One region of the Aminiphilus sp. genome, then DNA from elsewhere that is predicted to be linked to it. Evidence: predicted binding sites of a transcription regulator. Region 1 holds the regulator's gene; the other holds the start of a gene.
What was found. The regulator HrcA, encoded in region 1, represses chaperone genes, less so after heat shock. The targets are predictions, from matches to a motif close to TTAGCACTCNNTNNNANNGAGTGCTAA.
Positions count from the first base shown of each region.

Region 1 (20,197 bases):
GTGGATCTGCCGCTGAGCCCTCGGGGGAAGAGGGTGCTTGACCTCGCCATGCGTGAGGCCCGGAACATGGGCGTGAACTATGTCGGAACCGAGCACATTCTTTTGGGACTCATCTCCGAAGGCGAGGGGATTGCCGCCCAGGTTCTGACGAGCATGGGAGCCGATCTCACGAAGCTCCAGCAGGAGGTGATCGGTGCCGTTTCCGGAAACGACACGGTCCAGGAGGGGGGCGGCGAGGGGCAGACGACCGGCCAGAAACGCGGCCGCTCGAAGGCGCCTACGCTCGATCAGTTGGGGATCGATCTCAGCGAAATGGCCGTCCGTGGTGAACTTGATCCAGTCATCGGCAGAAGCAAGGAGATTCGACGGGTTATCCAGATCCTCTCACGCCGGACGAAGAACAACCCCGTTCTCATAGGCGATCCCGGAGTGGGCAAGACCGCCATCGTGGAGGGGCTTGCCCAGAAGATCGCCTCCGGAGACGTTCCCGAAGTGCTGCGGGACAAACGCGTGGTTCTCCTCAACGTGGCCAACCTGGTGGCGGGAACGAAGTATCGGGGAGAGTTCGAGGAGCGCATGCGCAAGCTCGTGAAGGAACTCCGGGAGGTCAAGGATGTGATCCTCTTCATCGACGAGGTGCACACCCTCGTCGGTGCGGGAGGGGCGGAAGGTGCGGTGGATGCGGCGAACATCCTCAAGCCGAGTCTCGCCCGGGGGGAATTTCAGGTCATCGGTGCTACGACGCTCAACGAATATCGAAAGCACATCGAGAAGGATGCCGCCCTGGAACGCCGTTTCCAGTCGGTTCTCGTCGACGAGCCCGGTCTTGAGGATGCCATCGCCATCCTCAAGGGACTTCGGGATCGCTACGAGGCACATCATCGGGCGAAGATCACCGATGGGGCCATCGAGGCGGCGGCCAGGCTCTCCGCACGGTACATCACGGATCGGTTTCTTCCAGACAAGGCCATCGACTGCATCGACGAAGCTGCGGCGAAGGCGCGTCTGAAGACCATGGAAGCTCCCGAGGCGATCAAAGAACTGGAGCGCCGTTTTGAAACGATCCGAAAAGAAAAGGAAGCCGCCGTGGTCGGCCAGGAATTCGAAAAGGCTGCCCGGCTGCGGGACGAGGAGCGGATGCTCTCGGAAGAACTCGAGACCGCCCGGAAGAACTGGCAGGTCTCCCGAAACCAGGAGGAGCCCGTGGTCGATGCAAACGAGATCGCCCAGATCGTCTCGGAGTGGACGGGAATCCCCGTCGTGCAGATGACCGAGGAAGAGGCGGCCCGGCTGCTCCGCATGGAGGAAGAAATCCACCGACGTCTCATCAACCAGAGCGAGGCCGTGAGTGCCATTGCACGGGCGATCCGCAGGGCTCGGAGCGGTCTGAAGGATCCACGGCGTCCCGTAGGCAGTTTTCTTTTTCTCGGCCCCACGGGAGTGGGAAAGACCGAACTGGCCCGGGCTTTGGCGGAATTCCTCTTCGGCAGCGAGGATGCCATGATCCGCCTCGACATGAGCGAGTTCATGGAACGTCACGAGGTGGCGAAACTCATCGGAGCTCCCCCCGGATACGTGGGTTTCGAGGAAGGGGGCAAGCTCAGCGAGGCCATCCGGCGTCGTCCCTATTCGGTGGTCCTCTTCGACGAGATCGAAAAGGCGCATCACGACGTGTTCAACATTCTGCTCCAGATCATGGAGGACGGACGGCTCACGGATGGTCAGGGACACAGCGTGGATTTTCGTAACGCTGTGGTCATCATGACCAGCAATGTGGGCGCCGAAAACGTCGTCAAAGGGAAAGGGCTCGGTTTTGCCGCTCCGGACATGGAGGCTGCTGCGGACTGGACTCGAACCCGAGGGCAGATTCTCGATGCGGTGAAACGAACCTTCCGGCCCGAATTCCTCAATCGCGTGGACGAGATGGTGGTCTTTCGCCCCCTCGAGAAGGAGGAGCTCCTGCAGATCGTGGGAATCATGCTCCAGGATCTCCACAGCCGGCTCAGAGAACAGGGTGTGGCGCTCACCGTTTCCGAAGAGGCGAAGTCTCTCCTCCTGGAAAAGGGATTCGACCCCAAGTTCGGCGCTCGCCCTCTGCGCAGAACCATTCAGCGCATGGTGGAGGATCACTTGGCGGACTTACTCCTGGAGGGACGGATCGGGCGCGGAAGCGAGATCTCCATACACATTCACGAAAAGGAACTTCATTTTTCCTTCGGAGAGGAAAACGACGTGTTTTTCCCTTCGGATCAGGAGGCGGCGGAACTCCGGAGGTGACACGGAGCGGGAGGCGGTCCGGTTCGCGGAAAGGATGGGAATGCCGTGACTTTTCTTCCGAGTTCTGTTAGCATGACCGCGGCACAGTTCGTTTCCGCCTGTTTCCGGAAGCGGCCTTGCTTCATGTCCGAAGCAGAAGGGGGAACTCGCGTGGGGGGAAAGGTTCGGCTGTCGTTGGGATTCGTCCTGTTGGTCGGGTGTCTTGTCTTCGCAGGGATGGCATGGGGTCGGACCGTTGCCGTGATCGGGGACGAGGCCATTGAGGAAGAGGAGGTCCTTTCCCTTCTCCGTCAGTACACCGAGGGAAGCGATGCCCTCGCGGGAGTTCTTCTCTCTCGCATGTCCGCGGAAGAACGAAGGACGTACATCGAAAGTCTCGCGGACTGGTTTTTGTTGGCCCGGGAGGCGACACTCCGGGGGTTGCGTTTGCGTCCCGATGTGGCGGTGTTCCTCAAGTGGAATGCCATCGGTATTCTCGGTCAGGCGTATCTTGCGGAACTCCAGAAAGAGTGGGATTTCTCCGAAGCGGCGCTCCGAGCCCAGTACGAAGCGCACGCGGAGCGTTATGCGGACGAAGAGGCCGTGCGACTCCGCTGGTGTGTCGTTCCCGACGAAAACAGGGCGAAACGGATGCTCCTGGATCTCCTCGGTGAGCCGCTTCCGCCTCTTCCGCGAGGTGAAGAAAATGCTGGTGGAGTGCGCTGTGTAGACACCGACTGGCTCCGAAGGGATGCGTTGCCGCAGGGTGTCGTCGAAGAGATTTTTCGTGCCTCTCCTGGAACAACCGGTGGACCGATTCCCACCGAAGAAGGATATGTGGTTTTTCGTCTTCTCCAGCGAAGGGAAGGGCGCCGTCTCTCTTTCGAGGAAGCGGGGGATCGAGTGCGACAGGATCTCCGGGACATCTATCTTCAGAGAGAAATGGAACGTGTTCGCCTGAAGGCGGATATTTCCATGGATGAGATGGTGCTTATGGACTTAGGCAATGTTCCAGCACGGTGAAAAATAAGTCGGGGAGCCGAAAAGGCTCCCTTTTTTGTACTTAAGTAAAGACATAAGTATGAAATGGAACCAGAAATTGCTGGACAGGTTCGAAGAACCGCGTATACTTTTGATTGAAATGTCAGAAAAGACGGAATGGAGGTGGTCTTCGGGGTGGGGGTGAAGTTGAAAAGAAACGGAAAGACGGGCGTTCTTTGGGTGTAGTTCTTGAGACGGAAGGGGGAATCTGCTCCAATGAAATCTCAGGAAGGTCGCAAACCCACGTTTGCAGAAGCACTGATCATTCTTCTCGTTTGTGCGGGCATCATCAGTTACGGTGTTCTGAAGCTCGGTGTGGATGCGCATATTCCCATCATCACGTCCGGTGTTCTCGTCGCTCTCTGGGGCTGCTTCGGGCTCAAATATCCCTGGAAGACCATTGAAGAAGGAATGCTTCAGGGTATCACCATGGCCCTTCAGGCAATTGTGATCCTCATGATGGTGGGTCTCGTCATCGGTTCCTGGATTCAAAGCGGCGTTGTACCGAGCCTCATTTATTACGGGCTCGACATCCTCTCTCCGAAAATCTTTCTCTTCGCTACGCTGCTCATCTGTTCCGTGGTAAGTCTTGCCACTGGAACCTCCTGGGGAACGTCCGGCACCGTGGGTATCGCCCTCATGGGAGTCGGCGCAGGACTTGGCATTCCCGCCCCTCTTACTGCCGGCGTGGTTATCTCCGGTGCTTATTTCGGGGACAAAATGTCTCCTCTTTCGGATACGACCAATCTCGCACCCGCAGTCGCCGGAACGGACTTGTTCAGTCACATCCGGGCCATGATCTGGACCACCGGTCCCACTTACCTCATCGTCACGGTCATCACCGTCTTCCTCGGCATGAAATATGCAGGTGGAAGTCTCGATGCGGGCAAGATCGACGCCATCCAGGCGGTCATGAAGAGCGAGTTCTCCATCAGTCTTCTCGGTCTCGTTCCGCCTCTCATCGTTATCGGTATGGCCGTCGCCAAGATTCCCGCTCTTCCGGGCCTCTTCGCCGGCATCATCTTTGCCTGCGGCATGTCTCTCTCTCAGGGATTCGGTCTTGCCGACATCGTCGGTGCGCTGCACTATGGTTACGAAGCGACGCTCTCTGCGGAAATCGCCGGAACGGAGGCTCTCGACGCGGTGGCGCAGCTCATGGCGGATCACGGCATAGCGGGGACAGCGCCGGATCTCGTCAAAGATGCGGGGACCATGCTCTCGGAGCTGCTCACCCGGGGTGGGCTGGATTCCATGATGTGGACCATCTCCCTCATTCTCGCGGCGCTCTCCTTCGGTGGCATCATGGAACGTTGCGGTTTCCTCGAGGTTCTTCTCCACGCCATCCTGAAGAGTGTCAAGAGTGTGGGGGGATTGGTTACCTCCGTCATCGTCTCCTGTTTCATCTCGAACCTCTTCCTTGGTGACCAGTATCTTTCCATCGTCATGCCGGGACGGATGTTCAAGACAGCCTTCGAGGAAAAAGGACTGCATCCGCGTATGCTCTCCCGTTCCCTGGAGGATGCGGGGACCCTCGTGTCGGTCCTCATTCCGTGGAATACCTGCGGTGCCTACAACAGCGGGGTGCTTGGCGTTCCCACCCTCGAGTACGCTCCCTATGCGTTCCTGAACTACATCAATCCCCTCGTGGCGATCGCCATGACCTATATGGGCATCGGTGTGTTCTGGAAAAAAGAGGGAGAGAAAACCGCGTCATAACGGAACCGGGCGGACAGATCGAAAAGTGGGAGGAGCGAAGCACGTTCGCTCCTCCCTGTCGTTTCGCCGGAGGTGTGGATGGAATGGAAATTCTCTGTCTTTCGAAGACGGGGCAACACCCCAGATGGATGCGTGTGGTTTCCTTCGCGGTCGGGCTTTTTCTGCTCGCCGACGGGTTGCGTCTCTATCTCAGCGCCACACTGGAAACGGGATTCAATCGTTTTTTCCCCTACCTTATCGTAGGTGGAGCGCTTCTTTATTTCAGCGGTTTTAGAAAGAGGATTTTCCTCTCTCCCGAGGGGCTTGTACGGGAAAGCACATCCTGGATGGGAAGCAATTCCCAGGTTCTCGCCTGGAAGGATGTGGCCCATGTCACATTGGCGTTCCGGAGAAACCAGATGATGTGTTTCTTTGAGCGCAGGGAGAGTGTAACGGGCATCAAGGTTCTCTTCGATCGTGACCAGGAAGGCGCAATTCGGAATATCCTTTCGACATACTGCCCGGCGGTGGAAGTGAACACCCTGTCCTAGTGATAGGGCATGTCCGATCCAAGGACCACAGCGTAAGGCAGAGAACGTTCCTGTCCATCCGAAGGCGTGTTGATGAGCTTACCCCGCCACCAGAGGGTGCTTGAGCCGCCTCCGTCCAGATTCAACGCGTGGGTCAGACCGGCGGCGGCAGCCAGGCGTTTTGCCTCTTCGAGAGTTACTCCGGTGCTTCTCCAGGAGTTTCTTCCATCCACGACCATCCACCACATGCGTTTGCCGTCGTAACCCACGAGGGTTCTGGGATGGCGGAGCGCGGTGAGAGAGGGAGAAAGCCCTTCATTGCCGAGGGACGGTTGCCCATCATGGAGCAACAGTGGTCCGGCCTGGAGGACGAACTCCATTCTCCCCATCGTACCATCCTGCCATGTGATCTGGAGTTCTGTCGGTGTTTGGAGAGGAAACTCCATCATGCGTTTTTGAAGTTCCCCCCGCACCACAAGAAGAAAACCGTCCCCCGGAACGGGGTGCATTCCCTGGGCGAAGGAACGCCACGTCATGACTCCGTTTCGCACGTGGATCTTCAGCCCGTCCCCGATTTTCACGAAAGCGCCTGAAGGTGTCGTGAAAAGACCGGCACTTTCCGGCGGCACCTCGCCGTTGAGCTTGCTCACTGGAAGAGACTGTGTTCCCGCGAGGACCCATGCCCGGTAGGCCCCGTTGCCGAAGTGCACATCACCGGAACGGTTCCATCCCACGGCGGACCTGTTTCCGTGGGCAAGTGCGACGGGGACGCCTTCCACGAAGAGGCTCCCTATGGGAACGGCGCCGTCGAAATAGCCTCCGTTGATGCCGCCCTCACCGCCGAAACCATCGGCGAGGCGCGAAAGGGGGAGTCGTTTTCCCCCGAGAAGCGAAGCCGGAACAATGCGAGGGGCGAGACGTTCCGGAGATCCGACGATGGCTGCCCAGAACAGGGCATTGCTTGCGCTGCCGCCGTGGGGGATCACCGTGGGATTGAATCGTTTCGGCAGGGAGACGGCGGCCTTCCATGCCTGAAGATAATGGTTGTAGGGACCGGTCCTAACCGACCAGGACGAGGCGTTCTCCACGATCAGAACGGTGTGGCCTGCGGAACGAAGCTCTCTGGCGCACGCCTCGGCGGCGTTTTTTTCCGGAAACTCTTCCACGGCAACAGTCCACGCGCCGGGAGGTGTCCCCACGTTTTCCCGATGCACGACAAGATCCCCCGTTTCTCCGGGGAAGGTCTCTTCCCAGATGACGCGACGGCGTTTGCACTCCCGGAGCCATGCGGCGAGACGGTCCGCGTCGCCGGGAGAACAGTTTTTCTTTGCTTCGGAAAGGAACTCCTCCGGTGGAGGAACGGTCATGGAGCGGCCGATCTTGATGAAGGCGGCAAAGTGCGGAGGAAGTTCGGCGTCGAGATCGGTGGCGAAAGTGCGGACGAGTTCACCCTCCCGGCGCCACCCCATGGCAAGAAAGGCGAAGCCCAGCGCTTCCGCTCGTGTCGCTTCGATGTCGGGGTGGAATCGGTCCCCCGGTAAAAGAATACCCAAGGCCGACGCTGTTTCGATGGCCTTCGCCCGGGGGTGAGTAGAGGGGACATCGGCGAAACGTTCTTTCCCTCCCCAGAGGGGGAGCCCCAAGGCATCCACGACAATCTGTACCACGTCACCTCTCGTGATTGCGACACAGCATGTCGGGGAAAGAAAAACACCGGTCAGCGCAAGAAAAAAGAAGTACACGGTTTTCCGCGTCTGTCGCCGTGTCATGATCCTTGCCCCCATTCAAAAAGAAAATCGTTCCTGCTGCGAGTATAGCGTGTCTTTTCCCTCCCGGGGAGAGGTGAGAGGGGTGATCCGGGTCTGGCGAGACGTTTTCTTTCTCGGCGTTGGCCCGGCGGTTTTTCAAAGCAAGTGCCGGTTGACAGAATTCCTCAGGCTCCCTATAATGTGCTTCGTTCTGCGAGTGGGGCTGTGGCGCAGCGGGAGCGCGCTTCCTTGGCATGGAAGAGGTCAGGGGTTCAATTCCCCTCAGCTCCACCACTTGGTACACAAGGAGCTTCGGCGATTCCAGCCGGAGCTCTTTTTTTGTGGGGAAGCGCTCACGAAGGGCGATTTTCGTCTTCGTGCTCTCAGTTCTTCGGGTTCTCCGGAGGGATGTTTCGAGGCGCGTGTGTTTTCGGAGAAGACTGTCCTGATCTACTCCCTTTGGTTCATTTTAGGGTATGATTTAAGGGGAGAAATCGGACCGAAAAAATGTCGGGAAACATGAGGGAGGGAACGACGTGGAGTGGTTCATGAGAGCCGGTATGGCGGAGCTGGACCCTGAGATTTATGGTCTGGTGTCATCGGAATTCGCTCGACAGCGGGATGGTATCGAGCTCATTGCGTCGGAGAATTTTGTTCCGTTGGCGATCCTCGAAGCCCAGGGATCGATACTGACGAACAAATATGCAGAAGGGTATCCGCACAAGAAATATTACGGCGGCTGCGAGTTCGTGGAAACCGTCGAAGAGGTGGCCATACGCCGGGCCTGTGATCTCTTCGGCGCCGAACATGCGAACGTGCAACCCCATTCGGGGACACAGGCGAACATGTCCGCCTTTTTCACCTTCATGGCCCCTGGAGACACCATGTTGGCTATGAGTCTGGACCAGGGTGGACATCTGTCTCATGGTCACCCGTTGAACTTCACGGGGAAGCTCTATCGTATCGTCGGATATGGCGTGACGCCGGAGACGGAGACCATCGACTACGAAGCGGTGGAACGTCTCGCGAAGGAGCATCGCCCTCGGGTGATCGTCGCTGGAGCGAGTGCCTATCCCCGTTTCATCGATTTTGCCCGCTTTGCAGCCATTGCCGCCGAAGTCGGAGCGGTCTTTCTGGTTGACATGGCTCACATCGCAGGTCTTGTCGCGGGACGAGTCCATCCGAGTCCGGTGCCCCACGCGGATTTCGTCACCACGACGACCCACAAGACGCTCAGGGGGCCCCGGGGAGCGCTCATTCTCTGTAAGACAAAATACGCTCAAGAGCTGGATCGTTCCGTCTTTCCGGGGACGCAGGGCGGTCCTTTCATGCACGCCATTGCTGCGAAAGCCCTTTGCTTCAAAATGGCAGCCACCGACGAATTTCGAACGTATGCGGCCTCTGTCGTGGCAAACGCGAAGAAGCTTTGCGCCGCTCTCGCCGAGCGAGGGTTCCGTATCGTCTCCGGCGGAACCGACAATCACCTCATCCTCGTAGATGTCAAAGGTTCCCGGAATGTCACGGGAAAGGATGCGGAGAAGCTTTTGGAAGATGCAGGCATCACGGTGAACAAGAACATGATCCCCTTCGATAAGGAAAAACCCTTCGTGACGAGTGGCGTTCGTCTCGGAACGGCTGCGGTGACTACTCGTGGTATGGGTGAGGCGGAGATGGAACGGATCGCGGAGATCATCGACAAGGTGCTTTCCGCCCCCGAAGATGCAACGTCGCGGCTCGCCGCCCGGAAAGAGATTAAGGAACTGAGCGAGGCGTTTCCGTTGTATCCGGAGCTTTTGCAGGCACCTTCGGGGGTTCGTGCTGCTTCATCGCCTCTGGCGCAAAAACCCTGATACGGGAAGAATCTTTCGAAACGCGGAACGACAGCGGATGGAAGAGGGACCCCCAGAGGGTCCTTCTTTCGTCGAAAATGAGGGAGGAGTGCGTTATGGACCGTCTGCATGCCCTGGAACTGGATTTCGAGGAATGGGTTTCGCTCCTGCGGGACGAAATGGGCGAGCCCGACTATCGGGCGGGGCAAATTTGCGACTGGATCTACAAAAAGCGTGTGTTCACCTTTGAGGGAATGACGAATCTCTCGAAAGAATTGCGGGGAAAGCTGAATGCCCTCGTTCGTTTCACCATGCCCGCGCTGGAAAAAGCGGAGATGTCCCCTCTTGACGGGACCCTGAAATATCTGTGGCAGCTTGAGGATGGAGAGCGGATCGAGTCGGTCTTTCTTCGGCATCCTCAACACACTACGGCCTGCCTTTCCTCCCAGGTGGGATGTCCTTTGGCCTGTACCTTTTGTGTTACCGGCCAGGGAGGATTCGTGCGGAACCTTTCCGCAGGAGAAATGCTCGCCCAGTTTCTTGCCATCGAGGCACACCAGAAAGGGCCGATTCAAAACGTGGTGTACATGGGCATGGGTGAGCCGCTTCTCAACGCAGAGCAGGTATTTCGAAGTGTTCGCATGCTCCGGGACCCTCATATGCGAGGACTGGGGCAGCGGCACATCACCATTTCCACCGCCGGTGTTGTTCCGGGTATCGACGCCCTTGCGGCGGAATCGCTCGGAGTCGGACTCTCCGTGTCTCTCCATGCGGCGAACGATTCCCTTCGTTCCCGCCTGATGCCGCTGAACCGGAAGTATCCCCTTGCATCGCTGCGAAAGGCATTGCTCCGTTATCAACGAGTTTTAGGGGATCGCATCACTCTCGAATACATGTTGCTCCGGGACGTGAACGATTCTCCCTCCCACGCGGAGGAGCTGGCGGCGTGGATCGGTGATCTCAAGGCCTATGTGAACCTCATTCCCTACAATGCCGGAGCGGGCAATTTCGAACGCCCTCCTCGCGAGCGGGCGGAGCGTTTCAGGGATCACCTGCGCGCTTGGGGAGTCAATGCGGAACTGCGCCGTGAACGCGGAGGAGACGTCCGCGGTGCATGTGGCCAGCTGCGAAGCCGGGAAAGCACTCCGCCTCCGGCAGGGACTTCCCGCGAGGTTCCACCCGTGAAACGGTACGGTGGTGCTCTCCGTGTTCCCCTTGATGGCGTGGGAGATCGGCGCCCGGGATGGCGGGAAGTGCAGGGTTCCGTTGAAACATCGCAGGGGAGGCGGCGGAGTACGGAAGAGACGTCCGGAAAAGGCGAAAGACATGCGAGTGAGGGACGTTTCCGCGGTGAATCGGGCAAATTCGGAAAGGCGGAGCGGGAAAGGTCGGGGATGTCCGGTCGGTTCTCCCAGCGGAATCGTCCGGGCGGGCGATCCGGAGGAACGTCTTCCGTTGAAAAAGAGGCACGGGAAGAAAGGCCTTCGTCCCGATTCGGAAAGCAGACCCGCGAGAGCGAGGGCTTTGCAAAAGAGCGAAGCGGTGCGGAGAGGCCCCCGCGGAAGGGTGTTTCTTCGCGTGCGCCTCATGCCGACTCGGGAAACGGTCTGTCGGAGCGAAAAGAAAACCGTGGTCCTTCTAAATTTAAACCGAGAGGGACGAGACGGAACGAGGAGGGGGTTTCCCGGAAGAATGAGAAGCGTGCCCCGGGAGAGCACAGTCGTTTCGAGTCAGGGGGTATCCGAAAAAGCGGACCGAGACCTTCCGAAAGTGGGGAGCGGCGTCAGGATCGGGGGCGCATGGCGGCGGGTGAATCGAAAAGAAACGTTTCCCGCGGCTCGGAAACATCGAAACGCACTTCCCGGGAGAACGGACGTCCGAGTCGGAGACGCAACGAGCGAAACGCGTGAGTTCTTGTCTTTTACGGCCTGGATTGTCGGTTCAAACGCAACCGACATGGAAGCAGGGTGCCCCTACCCGTTGCAGGATCGGGCAGGGGCAGGTGTGATTCAAGGATTCCATCGTCCGGTGAGAAGCTGCTTCCAGGAGAGGTTCATGATGCTTTCCAAAGAGACTTGTTCGCTCTTTGCCAGTGCCTCGAAATCCTGGAGTAGAAGCGAATAGGCCTTCCGTTTGCCTTTGTCGGTCTCATGAGATGCGACGAGGGTTGTCACGGGAAGGAGTTGCTGGTACACATCGGGTACGTTGACGAAACAGGGGCCGTTCTCGGTAAGTGAGATCGTGTAGATGAAGGAGAGGGATGTGCCTTCCGTGCCTTCGCCGGCGGCCTGATAGGCCGGAATGGAGGGAGAGACGTAGAGGGACGTTCCCAGTGGTGCCGTGATTTTCAATGGAATGCTGTCCCACAGGCTTGTTCCTGCGGGGCTCGCGACGAGCCAGAATTGAGAGGCGCCGGAAAGCGCGCCGAACCACAGGAACTGTCCTTTCTCCTGGTGTTCCGGATCGACAAAGCTCAAACGCCACAAGACATCCCGTCTCCAGTCCAGATCTGCGTGCCACACGGTCAGATGTTGGGCGGAATAACGAAGTCCTTCCACCTCAGGAAGACTCCTGAGGTAGCCCGGTGCTCGGAAAAAGGCTTTTACAATGCGTCCGTCCTTCTCGGTGAAGACGATCCTGAAGGGATACTCCGGAATTGAGAGAACTCGTGTCGTGCTTCCCGCGGCATATGCGGGAAACGCGAAGAGGAATGTCCCGAGAAAAACGAGAAGTGCCGTGGTGAAACGACGGATACACTGCTGCATGACATACCCCCTGAAGGATCGCAGGCTTTTGTCGCCGTCAGAGAAATGAGATGAAAACGGAGTCTTCCGGTTCGGGGGGATTTCCGGGACTTCGTTCCGGAACGTCCGCTGTCGGAAACCATTCGGGAAGGACCTCAAGGAAGGGGATACGTGGGAAAGAGTCCTTTCCAGAGGCGAAATGGATCAAGAATCCTTCTCTGTCCGACGAGGCCAAAACGGAACATTTCGGGGCGCAGGGCAAACTGCGGACTGCCCGGTCGAGAGCGGAAAAACGCGCTTCTGCGTCCTCCGGGGCGGTTACGAGAAGACATACACCCAACGCCAAAAGGCGGGGTGTTTCAGAGATGTCTACCTCGTAGACACCGCTCGTCTTTTGAATATCAAAACCCGAGGCCACCAGGAGATCTCGAGCGCTTCTCAGCGAGCCGAGACGGTTACCCGCAGTCGCTTCCAAAAACACGACCCACTCTAACACGGCACAAAACGGCGCCGGAAGCGCGAAACTACTGTCCTACGGATCATGGCCAAAACTCCCGGGCGACAGGATTTCTGTCGAAAGATGAGGGGCAGCGGCGCGCCCGGTTCATCTTAGTCGGTGCGCTGAGCAAGGTCAAGCGTGAAGCATCGACCCAAAACGCCAGGGACCGCGGAACAGGGTCGATCGGGCCGGAAACGGGGCTTTTACGGGGGACGGGTGGCTTTGGATGCATCAATGACGCGTTCGCGCTCACACCCATTCGGAGATGTACTCCGCGAGATGTCTGGTTTGGTTGAGCAGGGTGCAGCAATATCCCCGCTGAGGGTCGTGGGTGAGGATGCTGTACGAGGCGGTATCCGTATGAATCCTCCAGAAATAAGGCTCGGCGATTCCAAGCGCTGCGGCGAGAAGTGGTTTAAGGACCGCCCTGTGGGTGACGACGGCGATGGTGTCTTCCTTGTGCAGGTGCACCAGGTGTTCCAGGTTGGAAAAGGCTCTCCTCTGGACGTCCGCAAGACGTTCCGCGCCGGTGATACGAAGGCGTTCGGGGTTTGTCAGCCACAATTCCCATTCGACAGGAAAGTTCTCGCGGATGGTTTCCTTGGGGGCACCCTCCCACGGTCCGAGAGCCATGTTATTGAACCCCTCCCGCACGTCCACGAGAGCCCCGCAGGAGTGAGCCACGGCTTCGGCGGTTTCCGTCGCTCGAGAGAGTGGGCTGGTGTAGACGTACTTTGGAGCGAAGGACATCATCTCCCGGGCAAGCGCTTTTGCCTGCGCCTGCCCCGTTTCGTTCAGAGGGAAATCCCTTCTTCCCCGGAAGAGCCCCTCCCGGTTTCCGGCACATTCTCCGTGGCGGATCAGAATAATTGTCGTGTGCCCTTTCTGTTCTTTCACGAGCGTTCAGCCTCCCGAACCTGGTGGAATTATGACGGATACGTGGATGATTCGCCTTTTTGCCGGTCGATCCGTTGTCGCTCGGCGAGCGGATCCTTCCGAGTGTTTCCTGCATTCTATCACGGGATCCGGCGGAGGGGCGCCACAAGGGTGAGTACGGAGGGCTTCGCTCATCGAGAGGCACGAAAGAGTATGTGAAACGGTGTGTTTTTCTGCAAGAGTGTTTGACCAGTCTTGACAATCCCGAGTTGCGTTGGTACGCTACGGTGCGGATGACGATGGAGAATTGGCACTCGTCGCCAATGAGTGCTAGCAGTTCAATGGAAAGGGGGGTGGGGAAATGTTGTCCGAACGCCAACTGGAGGTTGTCCTCGCTGTCGTCTACGATTATATCCAGACGGGAGAGCCTGTCGGTTCCCGAACGCTTTCGAAAAAGTATCTCACGGGACGGAGCGCGGCGACGATCAGAAATGAAATGTCCGATCTCGAGGAGCTGGGTTATCTGGTCCAACCCCATACGTCGGCGGGAAGAATCCCCACATCCAGAGCCTACAGGCTGTATGTGGACACCATCCTTCAGCGTCGTCGTGCACCACATCCCGAGGCGGAGCGGTGGATCTCGGACCTCCGGGAGCAACGACGCGACGTGGAGGGCGCTCTCGCATACATTTCCCAACTCCTGACCAGAGTGACGCAATATGTGAGCGTCGCCACCCTCGCGCCTTTTCAGGAGATTCGTCTGCTCCGTGTGGATTTCTTGCGCATGGACAGTACGCATGCACTTGCCATCGTCGTCGTCGAGGGAGGACTCGTGCACCACAAGATGATTGCCTTTCCTTGCGAAGTTCGGCAGGAGGAACTCGAAACGCTTTCGCGGAGAATCAATGCGGTCATGGTGGGACGGACATGGAACGAGGCCAGGAACGACCTTCTTCAGTATGTGATGAGCGAACTTCGGGAAAAAGAAGGAAACTGCCGCGCTGCCATTTCCGAGATGGACGGGCTTCTCTCGGTTCAACCCTTTCGTTTCTACCGCGGAGGCGCTCACCATTTGCTCGCAATGCCTGATTTCAAGGATCTGGGACGACTCCATGCGGTATTTTCTCTTCTCGAAGAAGAGTCGGCCCTCGTGGAACTTGTGGATAACTGCACGCTGAACGGAACGCTTACGGTCACCATCGGCGAGGAGAATCCTGAGGAGCGCATGCACGACTGTTCGGTGGTTCTCGCCACGGCAAACGCGGGGGGGCGGAAGGCAATCCTCGGTCTCATCGGTCCGGTGCGGATGAATTACGAAAGCTCCATCGCCGTGCTCGAAACGGTTCTCGAAGGACTGCGCGAGGACGATGGAAGTGAGGAGGAACAACGGCATGTTCACTGACGCGAAAATGCGCGACGAGGCTCTTTTGCGGGAATGTCGTTCTCCCGGGGAGGAGCGGGGGGAAGGGAAGCCCAGAGAAGGAACGGATGTCCACGGAAGGCGGGGCGGAGGTCCCACCAGGGCGGAATTGGCGGCCTGCGTGGCTGGGCTGCAGGAAGAAGCGGAGGTGTTACGGCGACGTCTCGATGAGGCGGAGGCCCTTGCGGAATCGCGAAAGAGTGTCCTGGAGGAGATGGAAAAGGAACTTGCCGAGAAAAACGAGGAAAGTGCACGGCTCCGCGCTGATTTCCACAATTTTCGGCAACGGGTGGAACGTGACGCGGCGCGCCTTCGGGAACTTGCAGGGGAGCGTGCGGTCCTGCTTCTCGTCCCGGTGCTCGACAATCTTGACAGGGCGATTGCCGCCGCTCAGGCGGATGACCCTCTTTTGAAAGGTGTTTCCATGGTGCGGAAGCAGTTTTTCGGCGCTCTCCAGGAATTGGGAGTGAGCTCCATCCCCTGCGACGGTGCATTCGACCCGGCCGTGCACGAAGCCGTCGCGCTCGTCCCCGTGCAGGATCCTGCGATGGATGGACAGATCGTACAGGAACTCCAGATGGGGTATATTCTCGGCGGAAAAGTCCTGCGGGCTGCGCAGGTCCGGGTGGGGCGCCTCCAGGCGGAATCCGCTCCGGAGGGTGCATGAGCAAAACGAGAAAGACGGGAACGCCGGCCCGGAACGGCTGCGTTCTCTTGGAAGTTCATTTCAAAGGACGACGAGGTGATCCGAAATGGCAAAGGTTGTAGGAATAGACCTGGGAACCACGAACAGCTGTATTGCAGTTAAGGAAGGCGATGCCATCACGGTGATCGCCAATGCGGAGGGCATGCGTACCACTCCTTCCGTTGTGGCGTTCACGAAAGAAGGGGAACGGCTTGTCGGACAGCTTGCCAAGCGGCAGGCCATCGTCAACCCCGAGCGCACGGTGATCTCCATTAAGCGGAAAATGGGTACCGATCACAAGGTGCGCATCGATGACAAGCACTACACGCCGCAGGAGATCTCCTCCATGATTCTCCAGAAGATGAAGCGCGACGCCGAGGAGTATCTGGGCGAACCCGTCACGAAGGCGGTCATCACCGTTCCCGCCTATTTCACGGACGCGCAGCGCCAGGCGACGAAGGACGCCGGTGCCATCGCCGGGCTCGAAGTGCTCCGCATCATCAATGAGCCCACGGCGGCAGCCCTTGCCTACGGTGCCAACAAAGAGGGGGAGCACAAACTCCTGGTTTTCGATCTCGGCGGCGGTACCTTCGACGTGTCCGTTCTCGACGTGGGAGAGGGCGTCTTCGAAGTCCTCGCCACATCGGGGGACAATCTCCTCGGCGGCGACGACTGGGACATGAAGATCGTGGACTGGATGGTGGAGGAGTTCCGCAAAAGCGACGGCATCGATCTCCGCAAGGACAAGATGGCCATGCAGCGCCTTCGGGAGGCTGCCGAAAAAGCGAAGGTGGAACTGTCCTCCATGCCCGAGACCTCGGTCTCTCTTCCCTTCATCACGGCGGATCAGAACGGTCCAAAGCACCTGGAACTCACGCTCACCCGGGCTCGTTTCGAGGAGATGACCGCGGGTCTTCTGGAGCGAGTTGTGGAGCCTACCCGCAGAGCACTCTCCGATGCGGGGCTCACCGCGCAGGAGATCGACAAGGTGCTCCTCGTGGGGGGGGCCACGCGCATGCCCATGGTGCAGAAGAAGATTCGAGAACTCCTCGGCAAGGACCCCACGAAGGGAATCAACCCCGACGAATGTGTTGCCGTGGGCGCCGCGATTCAGGCGGCGATTTTGGCGGGGGAGCACAAGGACATCGTTCTCGTGGATGTGACACCCCTTTCGCTGGGGCTTGAGACACTGGGTGGAGTTTTTACGAAAATCATCGACAGGAACACGGCCATTCCTGCCTCCAAAAGTCAGATCTTCACCACCGCCGGGGACAACCAGACTCAGGTGGAAGTGCATGTCCTGCAGGGCGAACGCGCCATGGCCGCGGACAACGTGAGCCTCGGTCGCTTTTTCCTCGACGGCATTCCCGCCGCGCCCAGGGGCATTCCCCAGATCGAGGTGACCTTCAACATCGACGTGAACGGCATCCTCAATGTGACCGCCAAGGATAAGGCCACGAGTAAGAGCCAGCACATCACCATCCAATCCTCCAGGCTCTCCGAGGCGGAGATCGAGCGGATGAAGAACGAGGCCGAGAGCAACGAGGATGCGGACAAGAAAAAGAAGGAACTTGCCGAAGCCAGAAACGAAGCGGACAGCACCGTGTACAACACGGAGAAACTCCTCCGCGACCTCGGCGACAAAGTGACGCCCGAGGAGAAGGGCAAGATTCAGACGGGCTTGGAGGCGCTCAAACGTGCCTCCTCGGAGAGCGACCCCGAGGCGATCCGGAAAGCCCTGAGTGCGCTCACTGCGGAGGTGCACCCTCTGGTGCAGCGGCTGTATGCCCAGGAAACCTCTCAGGGCGACGCGGCGAAGGCGGCGCCGGAACAGGGTGCCGCCGAGTCTCAGGGGGATACGGTGGACGCGGAGTTCTCGGACAAGGGCGAGGCGTAGGGAGTGACGGAAAATGCCGGGGCCTGGACAGACTAAGGATTACTACAAGATATTGGACGTGCCCCGGGAGGCGAGTACCGAGGACATCAAGAAGGCCTACCGTAAGCTCGTCCGCAAGTTTCACCCCGATGCGAACCCTGGAAATCGGGAGGCGGAGGAGCGGTTCAAGGAAATCAACGAGGCCTATGAGATCCTGAGCGACCCCCAGAAACGGGCTCAGTACGATCAGTTCGGTTTTGTGGGCGACATTCCCCAGGGTGGAAGTCCCTTCGACGGAGCGAGTCCCTTTGGCGACATCTTCGGGGATATCTTCGACAGCTTCTTCGGCGGCGGAGGGCGGCGGGGCCGCTCCTCCACCGCTCCCCGGAGGGGTTCCGATCTGGAGATGGAATTGGAATGCACGCTGGAGGAAGCCTTTTCCGGTGCGGTCAGAGAGGTCTCGATTCCCCGGTGGGAGGGGTGCAAACGGTGCGGAGGGACTGGTGCGGAGCCGGGAACTTCTCCCGAGGCGTGTCCCGCCTGTGGAGGGCGGGGCCAGGTGGAGCATGTCCAGAGAACTCCCTTCGGGCAGTTTTCGTCCGTAACGCCCTGCGCCCGGTGTGCGGGAAGGGGAAAAATCATTTCCTCACCGTGTAAATCCTGTAACGGTAACGGCATGCTCCGACAGTCCCACCGGCTGGACGTGCGCATTCCGCCAGGGGCGGACACGGGGCTCCGACTTCGCATTACCGGAGAGGGAGAGGCGGGAGTCAACGGTGGACCTCCCGGGGACCTTTACCTTCTGATGCGTGTGCGGGAGCATCCCCGTTTCGAACGCGACGGGGACAGGCTGCACACCCGGGTTTCCGTCCTGTTTCCCCAGGCCGCCCTGGGGTGTGAAATTCCCATCGAGACTCTTGATGGGGAAGAATTGCTCGACGTTCCGTCGGGGAGTCAGCCCGGAGAGACCTTCCGGCTTCGCGGAAAGGGAATGCCGCGGCTTCGCGGCAAAGGACGAGGTGATCTTGTCGTTCACCTCTCGGTGGAGGTGCCCCGGGATTTGACGGAGCGCCAGAGAACACTCCTCCAGGCTCTTGCCCAGGAAATGGATGTTTCTGTCAAAGAAAATGAAAGTTTTCTGGACAAGCTGAAATCCTTTTTCGGATAGGTAAACAACACCCCGGTGGCGTACCGTTGAAATTGTGGTACACTTGAAAAAAGAGGCAAGAGGGAGGCTTGGCCTCCCTCTTGCGGTTTGTGGAGGTTGATGTCATGTCGATGACGGGCGGAGACGGTTTCTGGTGGTACGTGATCCTCGAGGGCAAAGACGGGGATGAGGACGTTCTCGCCTCTCTGGCGGAACTCTCCGGCAGCATCGGCGCGGAACAGCAGCAGGGAGCGGAGAGGATTCGACTCCGGGCTTATTTCCGGAATTCCCACGATCTGGGATTCTGGCTCGGGCGCTTGGGCGAGGCCCTCGAACCGTGGCCGAACATTTCCATCGCAGATATGGGAAAAATCGAAAATCGACAGTGGCACACCGCATGGAAGGACGCCTTCCCCCCTCTCGACGTGGGACGCCGTCTCGTCGTTCTCGCCCCGTGGCACCGCGGTAAAGAGCCGGTGGGGCGGATTCCTCTGTATATCTATCCCGGAAGCGCTTTCGGAACCGGCTATCACGAGAGTACTCAGATCATGCTGGAACTTTTGGAGTCCCACGCATTTCCCGGCATGACCGCCGTGGATATCGGCTCCGGATCGGGCATCCTCTCCATTGCAGCGGTCAAACTCGGCGCGACGGACGTGACGGCCAGAGATCTCGATCCTGCGGTGATTCCGGAGATCGAGGAGAATTGCCGCCTCAACGATCTTCCTGCCGGAAAGGTCCGGGTGGAGACGGGAGATCTGCTGCGTGGATTTACCTCTCCCGTGGATTGCCTGCTGGCGAACATCGTGCTCGAACCGCTTCTGGAGATGCTCCCGTCCGTGCGTTCTCTTCTGGGAGAAAAGGGGGTCGCCCTGTTTTCCGGTCTTGTAGTGCGGGAACGGGAACAGTTCCTCGCCGCGCTCGGACGGGCCGGACTCGTTCCCCTGCAGGAACTTGAGAAAGGAGACTGGTGGGGTGTCGTTGCCGCGCCTTCGACTCGAAACGAGTCTGCGAACGCCTGAGGGGCGGTGGATTCTCGATGCCGACGAAGTACACCATCTTGTTCGGGTTCGCCGGTGTGTCGTCGGTGACAGGGTGGAGGGATTGCTGCCGGGATGGCGGGTGATTCTTTCCCTTGAGAAGAACCAGGAGCAATGGGAGGGTGTCGAATGCGAGCGGATCCCCTCTCCGGAGACCTCGCTCCATCTTCTCCTCCTTGCTGGAATCCTCAAGGAGGATGCCTGGAACGCCCTTCTGCGAAACGCCGTCGAAGTGGGCGTGGCACAGATCCTGCCTCTTCGGTGCGAACGGAGTGTTCCCAAGGGCGCAATACTTTCCACACCACGACGGATGGAGCGGTGGCAGCGAATCCTTCTTGAGGCTACCAAACAGTGCGGCGCGTCGTCACCGCCCCACCTCTTCCCCCCTTTGGATGTCGAGGAGATCGACCCGGTCACGCTTCCTTCCGAATGTTACGCGGCGATTCTCGACGGAGGCGCCCGCCCTCTGGGAAGTGTCCGATGCGGTGCTGACGTCGCCTTTGCGGTGGGCCCCGAGGGCGATTTCTCCCCGCGAGAGAAGGAGCGTTTCAGGGAATTGGGTTTTGTGCCCGTTTCGCTCGGCCCGAGAATTCTGCGTGCGCCTACGGCGGTGACCGTGGGATGTTCCTGGTTTTCCCTGACGAGAGAGGGGCTGTACCGAACCGATGATGCCCTGTCTCTCTGAACGGCCGAGGATTCTGGTGCGTTCCCGCGGCTGCCGCACCAACCAGTACGAGGGAGAGGCCCTCGCCGCGGCGTTCCTCGCCCGGGGATGGTTGTTGGTCGAAAAAGCTCCGCTGGATGCAGCGAT
Region 1 covers NZ_JARKPW010000171.1:8,693-28,889, forward strand. The annotation lists gene Q1K49_RS10575 (ATP-dependent Clp protease ATP-binding subunit) at 1-2,277, shown strand, start outside; gene Q1K49_RS10580 (peptidylprolyl isomerase) at 2,428-3,279, shown strand; gene nhaC (Na+/H+ antiporter NhaC) at 3,514-5,013, shown strand; gene Q1K49_RS10590 (hypothetical protein) at 5,097-5,543, shown strand; gene Q1K49_RS10595 (phosphodiester glycosidase family protein) at 5,540-7,291, opposite strand; tRNA gene Q1K49_RS10600 (tRNA-Ala) at 7,490-7,564, shown strand; gene glyA (serine hydroxymethyltransferase) at 7,831-9,120, shown strand; gene rlmN (23S rRNA (adenine(2503)-C(2))-methyltransferase RlmN) at 9,216-11,009, shown strand; gene Q1K49_RS10615 (hypothetical protein) at 11,109-11,864, opposite strand; gene Q1K49_RS10620 (histidine phosphatase family protein) at 12,592-13,239, opposite strand; gene hrcA (heat-inducible transcriptional repressor HrcA) at 13,580-14,620, shown strand; gene Q1K49_RS10630 (nucleotide exchange factor GrpE) at 14,610-15,305, shown strand; gene dnaK (molecular chaperone DnaK) at 15,391-17,220, shown strand; gene dnaJ (molecular chaperone DnaJ) at 17,234-18,367, shown strand; gene Q1K49_RS10645 (50S ribosomal protein L11 methyltransferase) at 18,472-19,368, shown strand; gene Q1K49_RS10650 (RsmE family RNA methyltransferase) at 19,322-20,071, shown strand; gene mtaB (tRNA (N(6)-L-threonylcarbamoyladenosine(37)-C(2))-methylthiotransferase MtaB) at 20,088-20,197, shown strand, end outside.

Region 2 (11,366 bases), on a different contig from region 1:
TCTCGGGGAATGGTGTACGGTCCCGGTTCTTTGTCCTCGATGTGGACGAGGCTGGTGCGAAACTGTCCGGAGGTGGCGTGCGTGTCGCGACTGGTGCTTAAGTTCGGGGGATCCTCTGTGGCGGATCCGGGGCGGATGCACGCCGTGGCCGCGAGGATCGAACCTTTCGTCAGGGAGGGCAACGAGGTTGTCGTCGTGGTCTCCGCCCGGGGAAAGACCACGGACGAACTGCTCTCACTCGCCGGAGAGCTTCGGGGGCAGGACAACCGGGAAATGGATCAGCTTCTCGCCACGGGAGAGCAGCAGTCCATCGCACTGCTCGCTCTCGCCCTGCGGGATCGAAAGATTCCCGCCCGTTCCTTCACGGGATTGCAGGCAGGGATCTATGCCGACGGCTATCACATGGAAGGGCGGATCCGCACGGTGCAACCCCATCACCTCGAAAAAGCTCTCGCCGAGGGGGCGGTTCCAGTGGTGGCGGGTTTTCAGGGCATCAATGCCTCGGGGGATATCATCACGCTCGGTCGGGGCGGGTCTGACCTGTCCGCGGTGGCCCTCGCCGCGTCCCTGGAAGCGGACGCCTGCCACATCTACACGGATGTGACCGGCGTCTACAGCGCGGATCCCCGGCTCGTTCCGGAGGCGCGCAAGCTCTCCCGGGTCTCCTACGGTGTGTGTATGGAGATGGCCGTCATGGGGGCCAAGGTGCTCCAGGCGAGGAGTGTGGAGATGGCGGCGCAGTATGACGTTCCCGTCTACGTGGCGTCGTCCTTCGACGAAGAGGAGGGAACATGGGTCATGAGAGAAGATGTGAACGAGCGCCTGGTCGTTCAGGCGGTGACACAGGACGGAAACGTGGCCAAGGTGGCCGTACTGGGAGTGCCGGACGTTCCGGGTATCGCCGCGAAGCTCTTCGGAGCGCTCGGCCAGAATGGCATCGGAGTGGAGATGATCATTCAGAGCGTCATGCGCGGCGACGTGAACGACATTGCTTTTCTTGTCCACAAGGCGTTTCTTGGCGAGGCGATCCGCATTTGCCGGAATGTCGCCCGGGATATCGAGGCCCAGGGCGTGACCTTCGACACGGAGATCGCCCGGATCTCCGTGGTGGGCGCGGGCATCGCCAACCATCCCGAAGTCCCTTCGAAAATGTTCTCCATTCTCGCCGACGTGGGGATCAACATCGACATGATCGCCTCCACTTCCCAGTCCATCACCTGCGTCATTCCCTCCGGACAGGTGGCAACGGCGGTGCGCGCGCTGCATCGTCATTTCGTTGAGGAGGAAGCACCGTGCGCGTCGCCGTCCTAGGAGCCACCGGCCTGGTCGGTCGGGAAATGATCGCGGTTCTGGAGCAGCGTTCTTTCCCCGTGGACGAACTGTTGCCTCTTGCGTCGGAGCGCTCCGCGGGGATCGAGCTTCCCTTTCGCGGGGAGAGTGTTTCCGTGCGGGCGGTGTCGGAGGATGTTTTCGAGGGGGTCGATCTGGCGCTCTTTTCCGCGGGCAGCGATCCTTCCCGGACATGGGCTCCCGTCGCTCGGGACAAGGGCGCCTGGGTGGTGGACAACAGCTCGGCCTGGCGCATGGCTCCCGATGTCTCCCTGGTGGTGCCCGAAGTCAACGCGGGAACGCTCCCGAAAACGCCCGCGGTGATCGCCAATCCGAACTGCGCCACCATCCAGACCGTCGTTGCGCTGAACCCGCTGCACCAGGCGGCGGGGCTTCTCGAATTCGCCGCCGTGACGTTTCAGTCCGTCTCCGGAACGGGACAGGAGGCTCTCCGGGAGCTTGCGGAGGGCAGCTCCCTTGCCCGGTTCGAGAGAGGCGTGCCTCTCGGCGGGGAAGAGCGGGCGCAGATCTATCCCCATCCCATCGCCTTCAACGCCCTGCCCCATATCGGCGGGTTCGACGACGAGGGGATCAGTGAGGAAGAGTGGAAAATGGTTCGGGAATCCCGGAAGATTCTGGGACTTCCCGAGCTTCCGGTGAGTTGTACCACCGTGCGGGTTCCCGTGTTTCGCGGGCATGCCGTGGCCGTGACGGCGGTGTTCCGCGATGCCCTCTCTCCGGATGAGGCCCGGGAGATTCTTCGAAATGCCCCCGGAGTGGTCGTGGAAGATGACCCCGGGAAGAGCGTTTACCCCCTCCCCAGAAGAGCCGCAGGGACGGATCCCGTCTACGTGGGACGCATTCGCCGGGATACGGCGCGAAGCAACGCTCTTGCCCTGTGGGTCGTGTCTGACAATCTCCGTAAGGGCGCGGCCCTCAACGCCGTACAGATCGGCGAGACGTTGCTGGAAAAGGGGCTTTTCCGGCACTGAACCCCTTCTTCGTTCTCTCCCGGCGGATGGAGCAGTCCGTCGGGCGGGCAACTTTCCCGGTGAGGTGCGCCGGGAGTTGACGAAATCTCCCGGAAGGTGCGGGACCTTTCGTCCCGATTCCGTTTTACGGGATCTCCGGAAAGGCTCTTGTGCGAACTGTCGTTTCCAAAGTTCTTCGAAGGAGAGGCGATTCCCGCTGCGACGTTTCTCTCGAAAGCGCCTCCGCACACGGATCCACGGGCAAACGTGCCCGGAAATCTCCGGAGCGAGGGGATGTTTTTCCGTAAGGGCATGGGATGGGGATAGATCTGCGCCCGTTCTTCCCCGAACGTCTCTCTCGAACCGGGTAGCCGTAGAATGGTGGATTTCGGCTGAAGGACTGCGTGGAATTGCCGATTCTCTCTTCCGGCAAGTGCACGAACCGGACCCGATAGGATAGAATAGCTGCGGCGCCGAAGGCGCCGCAGAGCTTTTTCCCGGGAGGAACAGTCATGAAGCGCCGTGTCAGCGCAACTGTCATTACCTTTTTGGGGGCGGGCGTGATCGCTTTTCTTCTCTGCTTTGCCTCCGCGGGATTTGCGGAGAAGGCCGAGGAGGTTCCATCGCAGGGAAAGGTGACGCTCACCGCGGAATCGCTCCGCTATGACCCCGAGTCGCAGCGCATTGTCGCCGAGGGAAACGTGATCATCCGCAGAGGAGCAGGCCGGATCACCGCCGAGCGGGGAGAGGGGCGGAGCGACGGTTCGCTCTTCATTCTCACCGGAAACGTGGCGGCGGCCTTTCCCGAGGAAGAACTCGAACTCGCCTGCACCTACCTCACCTATCGCGCACGGGATGCCTGGCTGCTTGCGTCCGGGGATGTGTCCATCTCCTCCGGGGGAGATCGTCTGAGGGCGGAGATGATCAAATATCGCCTCGGCGATTCCGTGGCCTACGAGGCCAGGGGGGATGTGTCGATCCTCTGGGAGGGGCGTAATTTCGAGGCCGACTCCGCATGGCGCGAGGGCGACGATTTCCGTGCCAGGAATGTGCGGCGCTTCGAGGACCCCAAGGAGCGTGTTTCTCTGGTGGCACCCACGGTGGTGGGGCGTGTCGAGGAGGGGGTGCTCGCGGAGGTGACTGCCGAAGGGGGCATTCTTGTGGAGGTCGCCGGACGGGACGGAAAGCCCGTGCGCATTCGCGGTGCCAAGGGAATCTATTCCATCGTCAAGGGCTCCGTCGTCGTGACGGGAAACGCTTCCGCGGTTCAGGCCGGGCGCACTGTTTCCGCCCAGAGCCTGGTGATGAACCTCGTCACCCGGCGCATCGAAGCCCTCGGAAAACCCCAACTCACCTTTCCCGTGGGGGAGTGAGCATGGGACGGATCTTTTCGGCGGAACGCCTCGTCAAGAGTTACCGTGGGAAGACCGTCGTGTCCTCGGTGAATCTCTCCGTGCAGCAGGGGGAAATCGTCGGTTTGCTCGGTCCGAACGGTGCGGGTAAGACGACGACCTTCTATATGCTCGTCGGACTCATCGCCCCCGATTCTGGAAATGTCTACGTGGACGGAAGGGATGTTACGGAACTGCCCATGTTCGGGCGCGCAAGGCTCGGCGTGGGATATCTTCCCCAAGAGGCGTCGGTGTTTCGCAATCTCTCGGTGGAGGACAATCTGCGCCTTGTCCTTGAGGAGCAGAACCATTCCTCTGGGGACTGGCGCGAGGTGTTGGAGCATCTTCTGCGAGAGTTCGGACTGGAACGGGTCCGTTCCGTGCCGGGATACGCCCTGAGCGGCGGTGAACGGCGGCGTGTGGAGATCGCACGATGTCTCGCCATCATGCCCGAGTTCATTCTCCTTGATGAACCGTTCAGCGGCATCGATCCCATTGCGGTCTACGACATTCAGCAGATCATCCTGGATCTCCGCAAGAAGGGATTCGGCATTCTGCTCACGGACCACAACGTACGGGACACTCTGGCGATCACGGATCGGGCCTGTCTGATCCACCAGGGGCAGATCGTCGTGGAGGGATCTCCCCAGGATGTGGCCGAGAGCGAGGTGGCCAGGAAATTCTACCTGGGAGAACGTTTTTCCTGGTGACGGCCAAGGATGGCGTTTCGATTGAGGACTTCTGCGACCTCCTGTCCGTGCATTCCTCTTTGGAAAGCTCTGAATAAAAACCTTTCGCTTTCGGAACCTCTGAAAAATGCTGCGCCGATCTCTGAAAAACGCGATGTGATCGAGATTGAGGAAGGGCGATTTCTACTTGATCAGAACTTCCTTTCCCTTGACTCGAGTCGCATCAGGCTCTGCGAGGCTCCTTGCGGGGCCAGCGTAGCCTTCTTCAGAGGTTTCTTTGGAAAAACGGGTCATTGCAGGAAATTCGCCTGGAGGTGACTGGGGCGGAACGGTGGGTGCCTTCGTCGCAACGGAACGAACTGGATCGAGGACGCGGTCTGCTGTCGAGTCGGATTTCTCCCCGATGGCGCTACGGAATGAAAGCGCGGGATCTTTTTTCCAGCAGGGGAATGCTCTCGAGTTCTTCGTTTTCGAGGAGAGCGAGAAGAACTGTTTTTGCTTCCGCCACCTCCGGAGAAAGCTCGAGCGAATGCTCTCTGAGGGCCGGTTCTACGGCGATGACGACCATGTCCATCTCCCGGGAGAATTCCTCCAGCAAGGAGGAAAGCGGAATGCCGTGGCTGCTCCAGGAGGTGCCTTCGCAGGATGCAAGCGGAAGGCGCCGTATGGCCCCGGGGGCAAGGCCCATGAGGGCCGCATCGACGATGATGAGCCGGGACGGTCTCGTCCTCCGGAGGTGTGCCAGGTGATTTTCCGGAGTGGTCTCACAGAGGCGTATCTCCATTCCTTCGGGAGATGCCTCCAGGAGCGCCTCGGCAATGCGGACTCCAACGCCGTCATCCCCGCGGAGGGGATTTCCGACGCCCCAGAGAACACTCGTTGTTTTTTTCACATTCATGACGGTTGTCAGTCCCTTCGGTGTTCCATTCCTCGCCGGTTCTTCTCGGGGAGTCGTTTCTGAAACACGCTCCGTCAAGGAGGATACCCTATGGACGGTTCCTCACGCAATGCCCGCATGGTACGCCATGCCTTCACGATGATGCTCGGTACCTTCGCCAGCCGAATCCTCGGATTGATCCGCGAGGTGCTCATGGCGGGCTGTTTCGGTGCGACGAGGCAGCTCGATGCGTTCTACGTGGCCTACACGCTGGCGAATCTCTCCCGCCAGCTCCTCGCGGAGGGAGCACTCTCCGCCTCGTTCGTTCCCGTCTTCTCTCAGGTGCTTGCCAGGGACGGAAAGGAGCGGGCGGTGCGCCTCGCCCGCCAGGCCATGACGGTGCTTTTGCTTCTTGGAGTTGCCGTGGTGCTTGGAGGCATCGTCGCCGCACCGCTTCTGGTCCGTTTCATGGCTCCAGGGTTCGCTCCGGAGATCCGGCTTCTCGCCGAATCCCTCACCCGATCGCTTTTTCCGTTCCTTCTTTTCGTCTCTCTGGGGGCTCTCGCCATGGGTGTCCTGAACAGTCTGGATTCCTTTTTCGTCCCCGCCGTGGCACCGGCGCTGAGCAACGTGACCTTCATCGCCGTGGTTCTTCTTTTCGTTCCTGCCTTCGGTATCAGAGGTCTCGTTGCGGCGGTTCTCCTCGGCGGCCTGGCCCAGTTGCTCCTGCAGTGGGGATGGAGCTGGAAGCTGGGGGTGCCGCTTTTTCCCGAGCGGCCGAACCGCAAGGATCCGGAACTCCGGCGCATGCTCGTGCTCTTTCTTCCCTACGCGGTGGGGCTTTCCCTCAATCAGGTGAATCCTTTGGTGAGTCGCATGCTCGGTTCTTTTCTGGAGGGTGGGGTCATTTCCGTTCTGAACTACGCGGACCGGGTACTCCAGCTTCCTCTGGGGCTCTTCGTGGTGGCCCTCTCCCAGGCGGTACTCCCTCTTCTCTCCCGCATCGCTCCGGGAGAGAACGAAGAGTTCATGGAATTCTATCGGGATGCGCTTCGCTTCGCTCTTTTCGTGGTTTTTCCCGTGGTGCTCGGGACGGTGGCGTGCAGCCGGGAGATCGTACACGTGCTCTTCTTTCGGGGTGCTTTCGACGTGTGGGCCTGGAATGCCACGTCAGGGGTTTTGTCCATGTACGCGTTGGGCCTTCCCGGAATGGCCTGTACCACGGTGACCATGAGGGCTCTCTATGCACGGAGCAGACCCAGGGATGCACTGTTCGTCACAGTGTCGAGCGTGACCGTGAACCTGGGCGCGAGCATACTGCTCATGTCTCTTCTTTCGTATCGAGGCATTGCCCTGGCTGCATCAATGGCCTTTACGGTCTCCGCACTCGTCGGGTACGTCCGGGTTCGGCGTTTCGGCGGGGAGGTGCGCGAGGGTAGAGACCGGCTCTTTTCGCCGGAATGGGGAAAGCCTGTGGGAATCGCCCTGGCGTTCACGACGGCGATGATCCTGCTCTGGAAATTCCTGCTGCCCTATCCTTCCGCGGCATCCCTTGCGCTGCGACTGCTCTGGCTTGGAGGTGTCGCCTGCATGGGTGGAGCGGTTTATGCTTTGACGACGCGTCGATTGAAGTGTCGGGAATGGGAATGGGTACGGAGCGCGTTGCGCCGTCGGAGGTAGCGGAAGAGAGGCATCCCGGGAGAGTCGGTCGTAGCGCCGGAAATGCTGCTGTAGAGTGAAACCAGAGGCGGAGCGTGTGCGGGGGACCGTCCCGACGAGATCGTCTTTTCCGGGAAAGGGAGGAGGCAGGGGGCGGTCCGTCCGCCGGGCACCTTTTCAGCGAGAAGAACCGATGCATATGTTCATCCTCTCCGAACGGCGGGAAGACTTGCGTTCGTTGTCCTCCGGGAGGATCATTGTCTGCGCCGGGAGGAACGTGTTCCTCCGCAGGCGCTCTCTGTGCCACAGAGAAGGGAGGAATTTCGCCGTGAAGAACGTGTTCCGTATCTTGAGCATCTGTCTTGCGGTGTGCGTGGTCCTTGTTGCGGGGACAGAACGCGTCGCTCGCGCTTTGTCCGTGGAGGAACTTGTGGAAGAGCGATCCGCCAACGTCTGGGTGGAGGGGCAGGATCTGGGGGGTATGATCGTCGGTGCTCGGGGGCAGATGACCTTCGTCTATGTGGACAATGTGCTCAGCCGCGCCTCCGGGGGCGAATCGGAAGCGCCGGACTGGCTCAAATGGCATGTGCAACATTTTCTCAGCAATGCCGCAAAAGGGAAAATCCTCTTCATTTGCCGTTATCGGGCGCTTATTCCCTGGACCTTCGAACCCGAACAGATTTTTGTTGGAACCTACGCGGTGCAGTGGAAGGACATCCTTACGAGAAAAGACTTCTTTCCCCACGGTGAGATTCCCTCCGATACGGTGGGCGTGTTCGCGTTCGTCGTTCCTCCGGGAGAGATCGCTCCGGGGAAAGAGATCCGTCTCGGCTACGGAGAGTACGCGACGAAGCTGCGCATTCCTGGGAGGTGAAGAGCGTGCACGTGTATCGGTGTGCTTCCTGCGGGGAGCGGTTTTCCTGTGAGACCTTCGCGAACAAGTGTCCCCGCTGTCGGGGAAAGAGTCTCATCCACGAGCAGGGGGAGCCCCGTCGAAAGAAGGCGGGCTGTACCGGAAGCTGCAGCAGCTGCGGTGGCGGCTGCGGTTGCGGAGGGCATTGAAGGTGGAGTTCCCTTTTCTGACACTCGGCATCGAAACGAGCTGCGACGACACGGCGGTGTGTGTTCTCGAAAACCAGCGCACCGTTCTCGCCCAGGGAATCTCGAGCCAGATAGCGGAGCACGCGCCCTTCGGAGGGGTCGTTCCCGAAGTCGCCTCCCGGTGTCACCAGGAGATATTGCTTCCCTTGCTGCAGAGGATCCTGGAGGAGGCGGGAGTCCGCAATCCCGCAAGGCAGCTCTCGCTCGTTGCGGTCACTGCAGGACCTGGTCTCGTGGGGTCTCTTCTCGTGGGGGTGATGAGTGCCAAGGCGCTTGCCCAGGCCTGGGAAGTTCCTCTCGTGGGGGTCAATCACCTGGAGGGACATCTCTTCGCCAACGTAGCCACCCATCCGTCTCTGGAGCCTCCCTTTCTCTCCCTCATCGTCTCGGGGGGACACACGGAGATCGTTTTCGTGCGCTCCTTCGGTGAATATGAGCTTTTGGGCGAGACGAAGGACGACGCCGTGGGGGAGGCCTACGACAAAGTGGCCAAGCTGCTCGGGCTCGGCTATCCCGGCGGCCCGGTGGTGGACCGGCTCGCCCGGGAGGGCGATCCCGATGCCTTTCCGCTTCCCGTGCCTCTTGAACATTCCGACGAGATCGGTTTCAGTTTCAGCGGTCTCAAGACGGCGGTCCTCTGGGTGCTGCGCAGGCTTGAAAGAGAAGGGAAACCCATTCCCGCGGCTCATGTGTGCGCGTCCTTTCAGAAGGCCGCCGTCGCTTCGCTCGTCGGAAAGATCCGCCTCGCCGTTCTGCGGTCGGGGGTGCGCCGCGTCGCCGTCTCGGGGGGGGTTGCGGCAAACAGTGCATTGCGGAGCGCGCTGGGTGCGCTGCCCGGCGTGGAGATTTTTCTCCCCCCCCTCTCTCTCTGTACGGACAATGCGGTGATGATCGCCGCAGCGGGATACAACATCTACCGACGAGGGTTCTTTTCCGACCTCTCCCTCTCGCCGGATCCGGCGCTTCCCCTCACCCGCTGAGCCTTGCCACGTGAAATTCGCACGTTCGCGTGCGCCCGTTTCTTCCTTGGCCGAGGCCGTTCTGCCTGAAATTCGGGACAAAACGGCCTCGGCGGCTTTGCTGTCGCGAGAGACCACAAAGGCTCAGAATGAAAATGGTCGAAAAAACGACGTAAAAAGCGAAAAAAGAGGATAGAAAGCCTTTTTCTGTGGAAATATGGATCTCACTGCGCTTGAGATCTTGTCTGAAGCTCAGTAAGATCATTCATGGTCAAATTAGCACTCGTTCGAAATGAGTGCTAACACGGAAACAAAATTTGAGGAGGGATTGTGAATGAAGCTCAAACCCCTTGCGGACCGTATCGTTGTGAAGGTCCTCTCCCAGGAGGAAAAGACCAAGGGCGGCATCGTTCTTCCGGACACGGCGAAAGAGAAGCCCCAGGAGGGCGAAGTGAAGGCCGTCGGGACCGGAAAGGTTCTCGAAAACGGACAGAAGCTTCCCCTTGAGGTCAAGGTGGGAGATCGCATCATCTTCAGCAAGTACTCCGGAACGGAAGTCAAGATCGACGGCGAGGAGTTCCTCATCCTCAGCGAGCGGGACGTCCTGGCCATCGTCGGCTAGAGGTGTTCTTCTCCCGCAGGGAGTTCTTTCCGGCACAGTGAAACGTAGACATACCCAATTCCTCCAGGAGGTGCACAACCAATGGCAGCGAAGATTATTGCATATGGCGAAGACGCCCGTCGGGCGCTCATGCGGGGCATCAACCACGTGGCCGACACCGTCGGTGGAACGCTCGGGCCCAAGGGACGCAATGTGGTTCTCGAGAAGAAGTTCGGCTCTCCCACCATCACCAACGACGGCGTGACCATCGCCAAGGAGATCGAACTTGAGGATCCCTTCGAGAATATGGGAGCGCAGCTCCTCAAGGAAGTCGCCTCCAAGACGAACGATGTCGCCGGAGACGGAACCACCACCGCCACAGTCCTCGCTCGGGCGATGATCCGCGAGGGCATGAAGAATGTCGTGGCCGGGGCCAACGGGATCCTGATGCGCCGCGGTATCGAGAAGGCTGTGGATGTCGTGGTGGACGAGCTGAAGAGCCTCGCTCTGGACGTGAAGGACAAGGCGAAGATCGCTCAGGTCGCCGCCATCTCCGCAAATGACAAGGGCGTGGGCGAGCTCATCGCCGAGGCCATGCAGAAGGTCGGCGAGGACGGGGTCATCACCGTCGAGGACAGCCAGACCGTGGGAACCACCCTTGAGATGGTGGAAGGGCTTCAGTTCGACAAGGGCTACATCAGCCCCTACATGGTCACCGATCCCGAGCGGATGGAGTGTGCACTGGACGACGCCTACATCCTCATCAACGACGGCAAGATCAGCAACGTGAAGGACATGCTTCCCGTTCTCGAGAAGGCCGTGCAGGCGGGTAAGCCCCTCATGATCATCGCCGAGGACATCGAGGGTGAGGCTTTGGCCACCCTTGTGGTGAACAAGCTTCGGGGCATTCTCCAGGTCGTGGCCGTGAAGGCTCCCGGTTTCGGCGAGCGCCGCAAGGCCATGCTCCAGGACATCGCCATCGTCACCGGCGGTCAGGTCGTCAGCGAGGAAATCGGCATCAAGCTCGAGAACGCCGATCTCTCCATGCTGGGTCGCGCCAAGAAGATCCGGGTTTCCAAGGAAGAGACCACCATCGTCGAGGGCGCGGGGAACTCCGAGGAGATCCGCAAGCGGGCCGCCCAGATCAAGCGGGAGCTTGAGGACAGCACCTCCGAGTATGACAAGGAGAAGCTTCAGGAGCGCCTCGCCAAGCTCGTGGGCGGCGTGGCGGTCATCCAGGTGGGTGCCGCCACCGAGACCGAGCAGAAGGAACTGAAGCACCGCATCGAGGATGCCCTGAATGCGACCAGGGCCGCCGTGGAGGAAGGCATCGTCGCCGGAGGCGGCGTGGCCCTCGTGAACTGCCTCCCCGCTCTCGACAAGTTCCTCGGCACGCTTGAGGCGGACGAGAAGATCGGTGCCGCTCTTGTGAAGAAGGCCCTCACGGAGCCGCTCCATCTCATCGCCAACAACGCGGGTCTTCAGGGCGACGTGGTGGTCGAGCGCGTCTCCACCCTTTCCAAGGGGCATGGTCTCAACGCCGTGAGCGGCGAATATGAGGATCTCGTCCAGGCCGGTATCATCGACCCCGTGAAGGTGACCCGGAGTGCGCTGCAGAACGCCGGTTCCATCGCAGCCATGGTGCTCACCACGGAGAGCCTCGTCGCCGACAAACCCGAGAAGAAGGACAAGATGCCTCCCATGCCCGGTGGTATGGGTGGAATGGGAGACATGGACTACTAGGTCCGGAGGTTGTTCGAGCCGCAACACGAGGCCCCCGCACTTGCGG
Region 2 covers NZ_JARKPW010000058.1:104-11,469, reverse strand. The annotation lists gene thrB (homoserine kinase) at 1-101, shown strand, start outside; gene Q1K49_RS03875 (aspartate kinase) at 82-1,311, shown strand; gene Q1K49_RS03870 (aspartate-semialdehyde dehydrogenase) at 1,293-2,321, shown strand; gene Q1K49_RS03865 (hypothetical protein) at 2,813-3,673, shown strand; gene lptB (LPS export ABC transporter ATP-binding protein) at 3,676-4,401, shown strand; gene Q1K49_RS03855 (hydrogenase maturation protease) at 4,790-5,278, opposite strand; gene murJ (murein biosynthesis integral membrane protein MurJ) at 5,369-6,937, shown strand; gene Q1K49_RS03845 (hypothetical protein) at 7,245-7,790, shown strand; gene tsaD (tRNA (adenosine(37)-N6)-threonylcarbamoyltransferase complex transferase subunit TsaD) at 7,981-8,997, shown strand; gene groES (co-chaperone GroES) at 9,311-9,598, shown strand; gene groL (chaperonin GroEL) at 9,680-11,320, shown strand.
Region 2: the regulator HrcA is predicted to act here: its motif matches at 9,253-9,279, upstream of groES (co-chaperone GroES).